DNA from 3 places in the Colwellia sp. BRX9-1 genome. Region 1 is predicted to be linked to each of the others. Evidence: riboswitches for the same ligand, from Rfam matches in the RefSeq annotation. Region 1 holds a riboswitch; each other region holds the start of a gene.

Region 1 (5,373 bases):
AAAGGCTCTGTAGATTTAAATCTGTAGTAAGTTTGGTGTCAAACTACCTTTGAATTTACATAGCGTTGCATAAAAATTGTAAGCTGAGTGTTTTTACACAGCCTGAGCGAACAGTCAACCTAAAGAAAAACCAAAAGCTAACTTCTGCAATACTTATCAAAGTAAGCTTTAATTATTAGATGATGAACGACCGCTGTGGTGGCTAAGCGGACTACTTATTAAAATTAAGATAGGTCGTCTTTGTAGTAAAAGTGATCTGAAGAGATCAATCTCAAACATTATGCGTGTAACACATGAAAGCTCGATTTTAGGTTGTCATTTCGCCATGCTGATACTGAAATAAATTCAGCATGACGTAGTTGGTATCAGCATGACGTAGTTGGTATCAACACGGCTGAGTTATTACCAATCAATACCTTTTTGTGCTTTTATATTATTATCAAAAGCATGTTTAATCGATTGCACTTCACTAACCGTATCAGCTAATTCTAAGAGTGAACGATGTGCGCCACGGCCTGTGGCTATTACATGTTGCATAGGCGGGCGATTAGCGATGGCGTCTAATACTTCATCAAGATCAAGGTATTTAAACGACAGCATGTAAGTCAGTTCATCAAGTAGCACAACATCAATGGTTTCGTCAGCTAATAGTTTCTTTGCTTCTTTCCAAACAAGTTGAGCAGCGGCAATATCGGTTGATTTATCTTGTGTATTCCAAGTAAACCCTGTTGCCATCACGTGAAAAGGTACGCCGAGCTTTTCTAGGACATTTCTTTCGCCACAAGCCCAAGTGCCCTTTATAAATTGAATGGCTGCTGCGTTTAGACCGTGTCCTACTGCGCGAGTTAGCGTGCCAAATCCTGATGTTGACTTACCCTTACCGTTACCTGTAATTACAATTAATATACCGCGTTCATCAGTGGCAGCATCAACTCTTGCATCAACTTTATCTTTTACTTTTTGCATGCGTGCTTGGTGTTTTTCACTTTTTTGTGTTTCGTCAACCATGAGTATTCCTATTGATAATTATAGTCATTTTAAAGAGGAGAAAAGGCAAGGCTAACGTTAAGGGGGTCCCTTAAAAAATAGCAATTTACCGTGTATTCCCGCACGATTTTATTGATGTTAATGGTGGTGATTTTATTGTGGATAGGTATGCTGACTCATTGGCAACTCTTAAGTCACTACAATTTACAGTTGCGGGAACAGTCAAGGTTTCTCACCTTATTCCCTAAACACGTTTACGTTGCATTAGTTTACGAGATTTTTAATTATTTACAATATCTAGCGGCATTAAACACCATTGATTTTATGTTTTTGATAAATAGAATCTAAGGCAAGGAATTTTCAGTAATAAAAATGCCAACAATAGTTGTTGGCATTTTAGTGTTTTCTAATAATAACGTTATTTAACTAAGCCATTGGCTTACCAAATTTTTACACGTTTCTCAGGGGCGATATACATAGCATCACCTTCTTTAACGTTAAACGCTTTGTAGAATTCAGGCATGTTAGATAAAGAGCCTAATGCACGGAACTCACCAGGTGAATGAGGGTCAGTTGCTACTTGATTACGTAATGATTTCTCAACCTTTTTTCCACGCCATACTTGAGCAAAGCCCATGAAGAAACGTTGATCGCCAGTTAGTCCGTCAATTACCGGTGCTTCTTTACCATTTAATGAAGCAATATAAGCTTTATACGCGATAGTTACCCCTGATAAATCACCAATATTCTCGCCCAGTGTTAAAGAACCGTTTACATTTAAGTCTTCAAATACTGAATAGCCATCGTATTGTTTTACCAAGTCATCGGTGCGAACTTTAAAGGCCGCTAAATCTGCTTCAGTCCACCAGTTACGCATGTTACCGTCGCCATCATACTTACTCCCTTGGTCGTCAAATCCGTGACCCATTTCATGACCGATAACCGCGCCAATACCGCCATAGTTAACCGCATCGTCAGCAGCTAAGTTGAAAAATGGTGGTTGTAATATGGCTGCAGGGAAAACAATTTCATTCTTAGTTGGATTGTAATAAGCATTAACAGTTTGCGGCGTCATGCCCCATTCTTGCTTATCAATTGGACCACCTAACTTAGCGACTTCTTTTTGATGAGAAACACTACCAGAACGCATTTTATTGCCCACTAAGTCATCACCTTTAATAACAAGTGCGGAGTAATCTTCCCACTTATTTGGGTAACCAATTTTAGGATCAAAGCTTGCTAGTTTTACATGGGCAGCTTTTTTAGTTGAATCAGACATCCACTCTAGTTCATCAATACTTGCACCATATGCTCCGCGTAAGTTTTCAACAAGTTGTGTCATTCGGGTTTTAGCTTCGGGCTTAAAGTGACGGCTCACATAAACTTTACCAATAACCTCACCTAAATTGCTGTTAACTACGCCAACACCACGCTTCCACATTGGACGTTGTTCTTTTTGTCCTCTTAACTGCTGAGAATAAAAGTCAAAGTTTTCATTATCTAAGTCAGCGGTTAAAGAACCAGCAAAGTTACTTAAGGTATGGAAAGTTAAGTAAGTTTGCCAATCAGCTAATGAGGTTGCTGCAAATATTTCGCCAAAACCTTTAACAAATGAAGGTTGGTTAATAATGATGTCTTTTTGGGCTGATACGCCTTGAGCAGCAAGGTAAGCATTCCAGTTAAATGCATCAGTAACTGTGTTTAAGTCAGCGACATCGAATTTATTGTAAGTTTTACTGCTGTCACGAGTTTCAACTTTTGTCCAATGAAAACCTGCTAATTTAGTTTCAATTGCCATGACCGTTTGCGCAGCAGCTTTACCGTTCTTCAAACCAGCTAAGTTGAACATATTTTCAATATGAGCAACATAACCTTTACGTAATGCGGCAAAACGTTCGGTTTCATCAAAGTAGTAATCTCTGTCGGGTAAGCCTAAACCTGTTTGCCAAATATGAGTGGCATAGCGAGTTGAGTCTTTACCGTCAACGCTGATATAAAACGCTAATGGGCTACCTACACCATTTTTTTGATTTTCACCAAAAAATGTCGCAAGTTCATTCTTGTCTTTTAAACCATTGATGCTATCAAATAATGGTTGGATAGGAGCCATACCTGCAGTATTACGTGCATCCATGTTCATATATGAACGGAATAAGTCAGCTACTTTTTGCTCGTCGCTGCCCATTTTTAAATTTTCTGTTGCTGCTAATTCTTCAATGATTACTTTTACATTGTCATCAGCTTCGTCACGTAAGTCATAAAAGGCACCAATTGACGTTTTATCTCCAGGGATTTCATTAGCGTTCAACCAAGCACCGTTTACATAACGATAAAAGTTGTCTTGTGGACGAACGGATAAGTCCATTGTTGCTTTGTCGATACCTGAAGCTAATGCAGTTTTTTGCATGATAGGCATTTCTTGCTTAGTTGTCTCAGTGCTTTCTGGATTGTCGTTGCAAGCGGCAAGCAACAATAACGAAGAACAGACTGCACCTGTTATTATTTTTTTCATGGTAATCTCATTATTATTAAGTAAAGAATATGGTTATAAAATGGTAAACGCATTGATACTAAAGGGTTACAGGGCTTTTTACTAGATTTGGACATGAATTTTTACATAATGTATCAGCAGTGCCGTATTTTATTTTGTACATTAAGCCTGATGATTTTTTTATTTTTTTATTTAACTAACTGAAAATAATCGTAATATTTTTAACTTTGATTTTTATCAATATTAATTGTTGGCTTTATTGCTGCCAAATAAAACATTGACTGTGCTATGCTGTGGCTACTTAACTAGAGTAATAGTTCTCTTACTGAATAACATAAGATGAAGTTTAATTAATGTTTCAACCCGTCAGTTTTTTCATTGGGCTACGCTATAGTCGTAGCCGTAAAAGTTCTGGATTTGTATCCTTTATCACTTTTTTCTCCATTGTCGGTATCGTCCTGGGTGTCGCATCATTGATCACCGTTGTTTCCGTTATGGACGGTTTAGAAGGTGAACAAAAACGGAGAATATTGGGTCTAGTTCCCCATATTGTCGTCGCCAATCAACCTCAGCAAAACAAAAACAATGCTTTACCTACATGGCAAATCCTACGTGAACAATTATTACTTACGCCTAAAGTTAAAAAAGTTACTCCTTTGTTGGAAAGTGAAGCACTCATACAAGCTAATTCTGGCGCATTACGCGGTGTACTCATTCAAGGAATCATGCCTGAATTCGAGCAGCACAATATTGTTAACAACTCTATGGTATCAGGACATTTAGATAATCTATCGACACAGAGCTTTGCCATTGTTATCGGACAGTCGTTAGCAAGGCAACTTGATGTCGATTTGGGTGATAAAATACGTCTAACACTGCCTAATAAAACCGTCTTTACCCCAATGGGGAGAATTCCGGTGCAACGCACTTTTACCATCGCTGGTATTTTTAGTGTTGGCTCACAAGTTGATGAAGGACTGGTTTATATTCACAGTAAAGATGGCGCAAAACTTCATCGACAAAGAGGTGATGGCGTTGAAAAACTTCGTTTGTATCTTGATGATGCTTTTGCTGCTGAGCATGTGGTCAAACGTTTAAAACAACAATATCCACAGTATGATTTTACTACATGGCGCGATACTCAAGGCGCTTTATTTTCTGCTGTGCGCATGGAGAAAAATATGATGTGGTTGATGTTGAGCTTAATTATTGCCGTTGCCGCGTTTAATATTGTTTCTGCTTTAGTGATGGTTGTTATCGAAAAAAAGGGTGAAATTAGTATTTTACAAACACTTGGGCTAGATCGTCTTGGCGTGGTAAAAATATTTATTACTCAAGGTTTAGTTAATGGTTTTTGGGGCGTCACTATCGGTACTGTGGTTGGCGCCATACTAACCTTAAATTTAAACACTATATTTACCCTTCTCGGTGTTAATTTATTGGGAGCAGGGCAGTCTTTGCCCGTCGAACTATCAGTGAACAATGTGTTTAGTATTGTTTTATCAGCGTTAGCGATGAGTTTTATTGCTACATTATATCCCGCTTATCAGGCTTCTTTAACAGAGCCTGCCGAGGTTTTACGAAATGAGTAAAGGTTTACTTTGTCAGCAATTATCAAAGTCATATTATCAAGGTAGCATTGAAACCAAAGTCTTAGACGGGCTTGATTTGTCAGTAGATGCGGGTGAACTTGTTGCTATAGTGGGCAGCTCTGGTTGTGGTAAAAGTACTTTTTTACATATAGCTGGAGCACTAGATTCTCCGTCTTCAGGGCAGGTCTTTATTAGCGGTGTTGATATCCACCAGTTATCTGACAAGCAACGTGCTAAATTTCGCAATAAACATATTGGTTTTATTTATCAATTCCATCATTTAATGATGGAGTTTTCAGCACA
Region 2 (5,373 bases), on a different contig from region 1:
ACATCGGTAGAATCGACTTCAGTCTTTACTGCTGAGCAAATAGACTTATTACCGGTAGCAAGAGATTTGACATCAGTTGCTTTGTTAGCTCCTGGAGCAACAGCAGGTGATTCTGGTTTAGGAAATGGTAATACTGCCTCTTTTGGTGGTTCGTCAATTGCTGAAAATGGTTATTTTATTAATGGTTTCGATGTTACTAATATTCGTAACTTCACCTCTTTTGCTGACCTTCCTTATGATGCTGTTTCACAGCAACAAGTTCGCACTGGTGGTTATGGCGCAGAATACGGTCGTTCATTAGGTGGCGTTGTTAGTTTAGTAACTAAACGTGGTTCAAATGAATGGAAATTTGGTGGCTCAATTGAATCTACGCCAGCAAGTTTTAGAGAAGATGGCAAAGATGTTACTTCTCGCGATCCTGATTTAGAATACTCTAACCGTTATTCTTCATTCCGCTCAGCTAATGAATTTGACTCTTTATCCTATAATGCCTATGCATCAGGCGCTATTGTTGAAGATAAACTATTCTTTTTTGGCTTATTTGAAGGCCAAGATGATGAAAGCAATACCTTTGGCAAACAAACAAGTGAGACAATGAAAGACGACTCACCAATGTACTTGTTAAAGCTTGATTGGAATATCTCAGACGACCATTTATTAGAGATGACTTACATCGATAATGAAGAAACACAAGAATTTACCTCATACAGTAACCCTGAAGGTATGTATTACACTGGGACTCATGGTGAAGCTGCTGACCCTTATGAGATCACCAAAGGTGGTGATGTTACTATCGTTAACTATACCGGATTTTTAACTGATGATTTCTCAGTAAGTGTTCTTTGGGGCAACATGACCAATGAACTAGAAACGCGTAACCCTGATATCGGCCCTGGCGCTGAATGTGAGTTAGTATTCGATCGCCGTGAAACACCTTCAAGTTCACAAAGCATTGGTTGTTGGGGTATTGCTCAAGGCCAAAGTACTGTGCCTGAAGCTGGGATCGCTTCTGATACTGATGAACGCGACTCTTTACGTTTAGGCGCAGAATGGATTCTAGGTGAACATACACTTCGTGTCGGTTATGACCAAGAGAAATTTACCTCGACTAAACGTGGCACTACCTTTACAGGTGGCGAATACTGGCGCTGGCATGTAGCTCAAGATGTTGACGGAGCAGGCGGACAAAGTGTTAATGGTGCTTTTGTAACAGCAGGTGAAGAATATATTCGCCATAGAGAAAGTAATACGGGTTCTGCTTCTTATGAAGTTGAAAACACAGCATTTTATATAGAAGACACTTGGCAAGTTACTGATGAGTGGATGGTATACTTAGGTTTGCGTTCAGAAGGCTTTGAAAACCGCAACGGTGATGGCGATTCATTTGTTAAATCTGACAGTGAATTGGCGCCGCGTTTGGGCTTCTCTTGGGATATGGATGGCGATGGTAACAAAAAACTTTTCGGTACTGCCGGGCGTTACTTTATGCCAATCGCGGCTAATACAAATATTCGTGCTGCAGGTACTGAATGGAGCTATGAAGAGTACTTTTATGTAGACAGTGCTGATGAAAATCCAATCACTGCTGCTCCTGATAAAGTGGGCGACGCTATTGGTACAAGAAACTCTAACGGTGATGAGAAAGCGCCTGATTCAAGAACCGTAGCGGCAACAAACTTAAAACCTATGCATCAAGATGAATTTATTCTTGGCTATCAACAGCAGGTTGATGACTGGATTTTAGGTGCCAAGGCTATTTACCGTGAAGTTAAAGATGGCATGGATGATTACTGTTCTCATCAGCCATTTATCGATTATGCAACAGAGAATGGTTATAATGATTTCGATTATAAATCAATGGCTGGCTGTATGATGATGAACCCAGGTAATGATTTTTCTATTGCGCTGGATCTTAACAATGACGGTAATTACGAGGTAGAAAGTGTTCCTGAAGAATACTTCGGCCTAGAAAAATACAAACGTACTTATAAAGCTTTAGAATTCACTTTCGAGAAGCCTTTTGCTGACGGTTGGTTCTTGCAGGGCTCTTATACTTTAGCTAAAAGTGAAGGTAACTCAGAAGGTTATGTTAACTCGACTCTAGAGCAAGAGGATGCAGGTTTAACACAAGACATTGATAATGCATTATTTCAGCATGGTGCCTATGGTGCTTTACCCAATGATCGTCGTCACACCTTTAAAGCTTTTGGTGCATACCAAGTTAATGATGAGATTTCAGTATCTGTTAATTTCAGTTTACAATCTGGTCGTCCAAGAAACTGTGTTGGTTTTATCCCACTTGACGAACTTAGAGATGAGTTAGGTGTTGATGCTGGCGGTTTAGCTAATTACGGTGCTTCATCGTTTTACTGTGGTGGTGTATTAGGTAATCGTGGCGATCAAGGCCGTACTCCATGGGTTAAAAATGTTGATCTAGGTTTAACGTATAAGCCGGAATATGTTGATGGCTTAACCGTGAAAGTCAATGTTAGAAATGCCTTTAACTTTCAAGAAGTCACTGAATACAATGAAACAGGTGACGTAGGCTCGGCTTCATCGAGACTGCCTAACCCTAACTATACGACACCCGTAAACTACCAAGCTCCACGTAGAATTACACTGACTGCTCGTTATAGTTTCTAATTAAATAGTAAAGTTAAACATATTTAAATTAGCCAAGCCGTTCAGATAAACTGAGCGGCTTTTTTATAGATGAATTTAGGCACTTTTTGCTATTACATTAAAGCATTAAGAGAGAAGCCCCCGGACCGCCTTGGTTTTCAACAGTATCAAAAGAACAAAACGAATTAGCAGGTATTTTACCTTTAAATCTAGGGTCCTATTATGATGGAAATGAGGGATTAAAACGTGCGTTTTTTCCGTAAACGTGAGGCTAAATGGCGAGGTAGTTAAGTGCTCATTTTGCTAAAGTGAACAACATTGACGCGCATGCTGTCGCTTATAAGTGCACGGCTATTTGTCATAGTACTTACGCAATATTGAATTTAAGGTTACGCTATGCTTTTTTACACTATATATATTAAGAGGTAATGCTTTGCTACAGCGGACTTTATATTTATTACGCCATGGTGAAATTGCTACACCGGGTATTTTAGCCGGTAAAACAGATGTCGCACTTTCTGAAAATGGCTTGCAACAGCTGTGGGACGTTAGCCAAAAATTACCAGAGATATCCTTTTGTATCAGTTCACCTTTGCAACGTTGTCAGGTGTTTGCCAAAGCATACTCATTAAAATACAGCATTAATCTCCAATTAAGCGATAACCTTAAAGAAATGAATTTTGGTGATTGGGATGGAAAAACCTATCAAGCCTTGTGGCAGATAAAAGCCAGTGCTGTGCAGCCTTCACTGGGTGATTTTTGGCAAAACCCTTGGCAGCATACTGTGCCTAATGGTGAAGCTATGGCTGATTTTGTCAAGCGTGTCGATACTTGGTGGCAAGAATGGCTTGCAGACGCACCCGAAGGAAATACCTTGGTGGTTGCGCATGGTGGTGTTATCAAACACTTAATTGCGCGTGTACTTAATTTGCCTATGCCGGGCACGGTTCACATGAGTCATATTGATATTCCTTATGCGGGGCTAGTTAAAGTTAATATTTATACTGATGATAGTGGCGTTGATTGGCCAAAAATAGTGTGGTGATAAGTTACCTCGATAAGTCAATGAATTCGGTGTTATTGGCAATTAAACCTTGCTATTTTTAGTGAGCAGACGATAATCTCCAAACAAAATTATATAACTCATTTTTAATGTGGGAATGTGGTGAAAAACCGCAACTGTACCCGCAACTGTAAAAGCCTTTTAGTGGTATTTAATAACCATAAAGCTTAAGTCAGGATACCCATTAATTTAGAGTCATTTGCCTATCAAAATGACAGGCAAAACCAACAAAGTCGAGCGGGTTTACTCGAACATTGTATTGTCGACTCTTGAGTTTTCATATACTAAGAGATTGATTGTGCTCTGTTTGATGCTCCTTAAGTGTCAATAGTATGTGAGTAGCAATTTTTGAATAGTAGCCAGGATCAATCCTCATCAATAAATACCGCTAATACCGCATTGCTTTCAGTGCAGCATCTTTCTTGGCATGCCGACAGCCAACTTATTTTAGATGATATTTCTTTCACCATTAAAAAAGGCAGTTTTACTGGTATTTTAGGGCCTAATGGTGCCGGAAAGTCTAGCTTACTTCGCTGCTTATATCGTTACGTAAAACCTGATTCTGGTTTGGTGGAATTTAATCAAAAAGATATTTGGAAAAAGTATGACGCCTATCAATATGCGCAAGATATCGCTGTAGTTTTACAAGAAACACCCACCCATTTTAACTTAACTGTTCATGACGTTGTTGCGCTGGGTTTACTGCCACACAAAGGTCTATTTACCCGTGATCAAGCCAGCGACCGACTCAAGATAGACCGTGCTATTAAGCAGGTTGGCTTAGTGGATAAAAACTTACAAAATTTTGAACATTTATCCGGTGGAGAAAAACAACGCGCACTTATAGCTCGTGCTATCGTGCAAACGCCCAGCTTACTTATTATGGACGAGCCAACCAGTCATCTTGATGTTCGCTATCAAATTCAGGTTATTGAATTAGCTAAATCGCTAGGCATCACGGTTATTGCGTCTTTTCATGATTTAAACCTTGCCAGTGCGATGTGCGATCAACTGCTGGTGTTAGATAAAGGTAAACTGGTTAAGCAAGGGTCACCACAAGCGGTGATCACCTCTGAAATGTTATCAAATGTATTTGGTGTCTGCGCGCAAGTTTCTCTTCATCCACAACATAAGGTTCCTCATATTTCTTATTTCTATGGCTACGATACTCAAGAAAAAACGGCAGAAAGTAGAGCGTTACCTCATGTTTAAGGTCAATCATTCGGGGATTATTTTTCTGACCTTAGCTTTCGGTGTTATCAGCTTTATTGCGTCGTTATCTTTAGGTGCGGCAGATATCAGTTTTAGCGATGTTACTTCGAGTCTACTGGCTAGTTTATCCGCAGATAAAGACGCTAGTGAGGTGATTTTTTATGAGCGTATTATTTGGGAGTTACGCATGCCGCGCGCCATTTTAGCTTTTTTAGCGGGTTGTGGCTTAGCGGTTTCTGGGCTGATTTTACAAACGGTAACGCGAAATCCATTAGCTGACCCTTATCTTTTTGGTATTTCTTCAGGGGCTTCTTTAGGAGTCGTTATATCTATTGTTTTATTGGGCAGCACTATTTCTGTTGTAACACCTGTCGCGGCTTTTGCGGGCAGTTTAGTGGCGATGCTAATGTTGCTAATGATCTCTGGTCGTCGGCAAAGTCAACAAGTTGAATCTATGCTATTGGCTGGCGTAGCGT
Region 3 (5,373 bases), on a different contig from region 1:
TTTGGTGACTTGCTCTGTAATTGGGTCTAAGGTCACAACTTCAGAGCCTGAAAAATCAGGTGCAACTGTTTGAACAACCGCGAATGATGGTGTGTCTTTCACATCACCGACACTCACTTGAATAGCCAATTCACCGGTTAAGTTCTTTTTACTGTCATCCGTTGCAACAATTGTGACAGCGAAAGGACCGACTTCACCGCTGTCAAAATCAGGAGCATCTATAAAGCTTAATTCACCACTTTGTGTGATGCTAAATAAATCACTTGAATTACCCGTAAGTGAAAGTACGATAGCGTCTCCATCGGCATCAGTAGCATTATAGGTGCCAACTGATGTTGTGTTTTCTTCTATCGTTGGGCTACTTGCGCCGGTAACTATTGGTGCGACATTACTTTTTGAACTTCCGCCACAGCCTGCAAGAGCAACAGTGCTCAGTACTAAACTTAATGGTAATATGTGTTTTTTAAAGCTAGTTAACATTTAAAATCCCTTAATTGTGTATTTTATTTTTAAGCTGCGACCCTGCGATGTTCTATTCGCAAGATCTTGGTATTTATCGTTAAATAAATTATTGGCGGCAAAAGATATTCTATGTTTGCCTTTTTTCCAGTTGACTGAAAAATCTGATACGGTGCGGTTGGCTGGATTACCATTACCTACATGACCGTTATTATTTTGAATTCTGTTAATGAGATTGAAGTACAAGTCTTTATCTTTACTTACTTTAAATGACATATTCCATGCGGAATTTACCTTGTATTTCAACGCTACGCTGTACTGTTGATGATATATACCAGGTAGTTTCTTCTTATTAAATGCGACAAATTTTGATGTGGTTTCACTGTCTATAATATTGGCTTGTAGTGCGAAAGATAATTGTGTTAATAATTGATAATTTGTTTGAATTTCAATGCCTAACAAGTCTGCATTACTGACATTTCTATAGCTACCGACATTACTTGAGTTAAAAATTGCGACAATTGAATTTTCTAATTTTTGTTGGTAAATAGATGAAGATATAGACAGACTTTTGTAAAGGTACTGCCCACCCATTGAGAGTGTTTTTGCTTCTTCTGGCAATAAATTATCATTACCCTTAAAGGAGCCTCTATCACCAAATAATTCGTATAATGTCGGTGTTCTCACACCATTACTTAAGTTACTGGTAACTTTTAAATTACCTTGCTTAAAGCTTAACCCGACTTCAGTTGTTTGATAATTATCATTGGCTACAAACTTAGCTGCACTGGATTGATTAATCGCTATGTTTGAATTTTTCTCTTGTAGGTTACTCAACAATGCATACACTTCTATGGGGAGTGACTCGGGTTGCCACTCAATGCGAGAGCCTATGTTGAGTTGTTCTTTTTTTGCTGAAATATCACATGACGCTATACCATTACATTGTGTTGGTTTTCCGTTGTGTTCGCTAACAGAGCTGAAATTTTGTTTATTAAAACTGACAAATGGCATTAGATTAAACTCGTTCCATGTAAGGTAAGGTTTAAAGCCGATATGTTTTTTTGTTGTTTCATAATCATTGATATCAAGTTTTATCGAGTCGGGACTTGAAATATAACGCTCATCTTTATTTTCAGCGTAGGCTTCAAATTCAATTGAATTTAGCCAAGGGGATTTGCTTAACCATTGATGTTGATAGCTATAGCGTAAGTTGTCAGAGTTTAACGTCGAATTGTTTTCAGGGGAGTTGTTTTGGTAATTAGGCAGGGCTTTTTCTTGATCGTTATATTGTACATTGACCCTGATCTGATGTTGATTAAATTGGAATATGTCGTTTATAAAAAAAGACTTCTTTGTAAACTCATTATTTCTTAATGCTTGTCTGTCAGACGTATCACTACTACTAAAGCCCGCAGGAACGATAAAATCGTAATCGTTGTCACTGTTAATATAATGACCACCAAAAGACAGACTGTGAGTTTTAAATGCTTTATTATAAAGCGCATTAACTTCTTGATAGCCAAATGAGCCCGTGGCCAAGGTTAATTTACTGGAGTCTTCAGTGGGGTTGTAAGTGTTAATGCGAATAACACCACCTATAGGGGTAGCGCCGGTACCAATCGCTTGATTTTTACTGATTTCAATACTTTCAATTTGTTCTGTGGGTATCTGGTTTAAATCAAAACCACCAAATTGGCTATCGTTAATAAGTTGACCATCAATATAAAGTTGGACCTGCTTACTACTCGACCCTCTAATTGAAACAGAGACAGGATTACCAATTCCACTTATTTGGCGAATTTGAATGCCATTTATCGACTGTAAAATATCGGCAAGCGTTTGCGATGAGTATATAAAGCTTTCGCGATGTAATACTTGATAATTAGGTGTATTAAATGACTGATCATTAACAACTTCAATGACTTCTATATCGTCAGTTGACACGTCTCCTACTTGCGCAAATACAGGCATCGCTATGAGTAAAAGAACAAAGATATTTCGTAAATAAGAAAAAATAATAACCTCAAAAAATTTTGAGGGAGGTACGGAAGGATCATGACAACTAGCTATTGCTAATGTCATTAAATTCCGTAGCGCCCACCGCACTGCAAGTCATTCGATATCATTTAGGCCGGTCTCCGGGCTTAACTTTACATAGCGTAAAGTATTACCGTTGCGGGGGCAGCGTTAGAATTATGCATAGCATGTACTAACTTCCCGATTATCTCTAATTCATACCTTGTTAAAGTATAAATATTGAGCACCTAATCAATTATGGTCGTTATTTTGAGACTATTAATATAGCTTGTCAACAGTTAGAGTATTAAATCTATAGTTCATGGCTAGTTAGCTTTAATCGTTTGACGGGTTTAACGCAACGTCATTTACTCTTTATTTTGACTCAGCCCTTTGAGTTCAGAGGTAAAACATGTCGTATTATCAGAAAAACTTTGTTGCCAGACTATTTTATCTGATGGTATTAACGATGATCTGGTGAGGCATTTTTTGAAGTTACTGACACTTTAGTGACGGCAATTTCTTCTTTTTAATTAATAATGAATCGTTCAATAACAGCCGATAAAACCTAAGCTCTACGGTAGGTATTTATTGTCTGCCAATTTCACCTAGGCTGTTTAATGGTGAGTTTGGTCAGTCATTATCAGCGACAATTGTCATTGTTATTGATTCGCTATATCCACTGATTTTAAAGTTAATTTTTCAATAATATTAGCTAGCTGATTTTTTTCTTCAGCACTTAATACCGATAATAGTTCTTGCTCACGAGCTAGCACCATAGGTATTAACTGTTGATATATAGCCAAACCTTGCGTGGTTAGTTTTAATAGCGAAGAGCGTTTATCGGATTTATCTGTGTTTTTAACCAATAATCCCTGAGCTTGCATCCTTGTTATTGCGCGGCTCGCCGGCATTTTTTCTAAGTTAGTTTGTTCACCTATCTGCTTTGCGGATAATAACTCTCCGTTACCTAAGCTGGCTAGCACTCGCCATTCTTGACGAGAAAGCTCAAATCTTCCTGTGTAAATGTCAGCAATGTTATCACTCACTTTTACTTGCAGTTGCGTCAGCTGATAAGGAAAAAAGTTGGTTAAGTGTAAGCTTTTCATCGTTTAGTTATGCTCGGCTATGCTTGTGAAATCATGTTGTTGTCTAGTCTAAATGATTCGGCATTTAAGTGATGCTTTTTCAATAGTTTATAGAATTCTGTTCGGTTTCGCTGCGCTATTTTTGCGGCTTGTGAAACATTACCTTCGGTGGTTTTTAGTAATTTTGCTAAGTAGTCACGCTCGAATTGCTCTCTCGCTTCTTGAAAAGAAGGCAGCTGTGCACTTTCATTACGTAAAGCATTATTAATTAAACTCTCACTAATTAATGGCTCGGTAGATAAAGCGACGCATTGCTCAACAACATTTTGTAATTGTCTAATATTACCGGGCCATTCAGCCCTAATTAAAATCTCCATCGCGGCTTGGCTAAAGCCGTTTATTTTATGACTGGTACTTTTAATCGCGACTGTTAAAAAGTGCTGGGCAAGCAAAGGAATATCTTCACGTCGTTCAGACAGGGCTGGTAAAGTGAGTTCCACAACATTTAAGCGGTAGTAAAGATCTTCACGAAAGCTTTTATCTATGATCGCTTGTTGTAAGTTTTTATGGGTAGCGGCAATAATACGGACATCGACTTTTACTGACTGGGCACTGCCGACTGGGCGCACCTCTTTTTCTTGTAAGGCGCGTAATAATTTAACTTGAAAGCTCATCGGCATGTCGCCGACTTCATCAAGAAATAAGGTACCACCATGGGTTGATTGGAAAAGCCCTTGATGATTTTTATCTGCGCCAGTAAAAGCACCTTTACAGTGTCCAAATAACTCTGACTCGAGTAATTGTTCAGGTATTGCCGCACAATTAATCGCCGTAAATTTTTTATCATGACGCTTACTTGCTAAATGCACGGCTTTTGCCAGGAGTTCTTTACCTGTACCACTGGGACTATGGATCAATAAACTAAAGTCACTTTGGGCAACTTGATAAGTTTGCTGTAACAACGAAGACATAACGGCACTTCGGCTAATTATTTTCTTGCGCCAAATATCGGCTTTTTTGTCGGTATTATGAGCGCTACTTTGTGGTTGTAAGCGAATGGCTTCTTGCACAGTAGAGAGTAATTCTTGGCTTTCAAAAGGTTTGGTTAAAAAACTAAATACGCCTTGCTTAGTCGCACTAATAGCATCGGGTATCGTGCCGTGTGCGGTCATAATGATGACGGGCAAATTAGGCTGTTGCTGACGGATTTTTTCAAATAATGCCATACCGTCCATACCTTCCATACGTAAATCGCTGATCACTAATTGCGGATGAAATGTTTCTAAAATACCTAAAGCCATTTTAGCACTGTTTGCTGACTCTATTTGATAACCCGCAGCAGATAAGCGGATACCAAGTAATCTTAATAAACTGGGATCGTCATCAACAAGTAGTATTTTTTCACTTTTTTGCTGATCGAATTTTTTGCTGTTTGTTGAAACCATCATTTTTACTGCCCATGCTCATTAATATTATGTTCTATTTTTCTCAGCTGATTTATTTGCTGCTTTAACACTTCTAATTGTTGTTGTTGATCTTGATAGGCTTGCTTAATGAGCTGTCGCGCCTTTTTTTCTTGCGATAGTTCATTCAGTTGTAATATCTGCTGGTTGAGTTGTGTTTTTAACATACTAAAAAAGGCAAAGTCGCTTTGGCTTAGATTGTTTTTACTCAGGGTAATAAGCGACAGCTGATTTAATTTACTTTTTGCGGTAAACGGATTGTGAACCGGTGAATGAGGTAGAGCAAAAAATAGTGCTGATTTTAATTGCCATTCAATAGTTTCAGCACTGTTATTTTTATCTTG

The links. A riboswitch is a leader RNA that binds a small molecule or an ion and turns the genes downstream of it on or off. The one in region 1 is predicted to bind cobalamin.
Region 2: another riboswitch for cobalamin. It lies ahead of H4J76_RS06225 (ABC transporter ATP-binding protein); the one in region 1 lies ahead of cobO (cob(I)yrinic acid a,c-diamide adenosyltransferase).
Region 3: another riboswitch for cobalamin. It lies ahead of H4J76_RS06185 (TonB-dependent receptor); the one in region 1 lies ahead of cobO (cob(I)yrinic acid a,c-diamide adenosyltransferase).

What each region holds. Positions count from the first base shown of each region.
Region 1 covers NZ_JACGVM010000007.1:2,606-7,978, forward strand. Annotated here, with positions in the region: gene cobO (cob(I)yrinic acid a,c-diamide adenosyltransferase) at 403-1,008, opposite strand; cobalamin riboswitch at 1,131-1,275, opposite strand; gene H4J76_RS08545 (M13 family metallopeptidase) at 1,427-3,499, opposite strand; gene H4J76_RS08550 (lipoprotein-releasing ABC transporter permease subunit) at 3,832-5,070, shown strand; gene lolD (lipoprotein-releasing ABC transporter ATP-binding protein LolD) at 5,063-5,373, shown strand, end outside.
Region 2 covers NZ_JACGVM010000004.1:137,280-142,652, reverse strand. Annotated here, with positions in the region: gene H4J76_RS06235 (TonB-dependent receptor) at 1-2,643, shown strand, start outside; gene H4J76_RS06230 (histidine phosphatase family protein) at 3,056-3,667, shown strand; cobalamin riboswitch at 3,740-3,889, shown strand; gene H4J76_RS06225 (ABC transporter ATP-binding protein) at 4,034-4,897, shown strand; gene H4J76_RS06220 (iron ABC transporter permease) at 4,890-5,373, shown strand, end outside.
Region 3 covers NZ_JACGVM010000004.1:124,928-130,300, reverse strand. Annotated here, with positions in the region: gene H4J76_RS06190 (cadherin repeat domain-containing protein) at 1-480, opposite strand, end outside; gene H4J76_RS06185 (TonB-dependent receptor) at 481-2,544, opposite strand; cobalamin riboswitch at 2,574-2,745, opposite strand; gene H4J76_RS06180 (MarR family winged helix-turn-helix transcriptional regulator) at 3,141-3,587, opposite strand; gene H4J76_RS06175 (sigma 54-interacting transcriptional regulator) at 3,605-5,014, opposite strand; gene H4J76_RS06170 (hypothetical protein) at 5,017-5,373, opposite strand, start outside.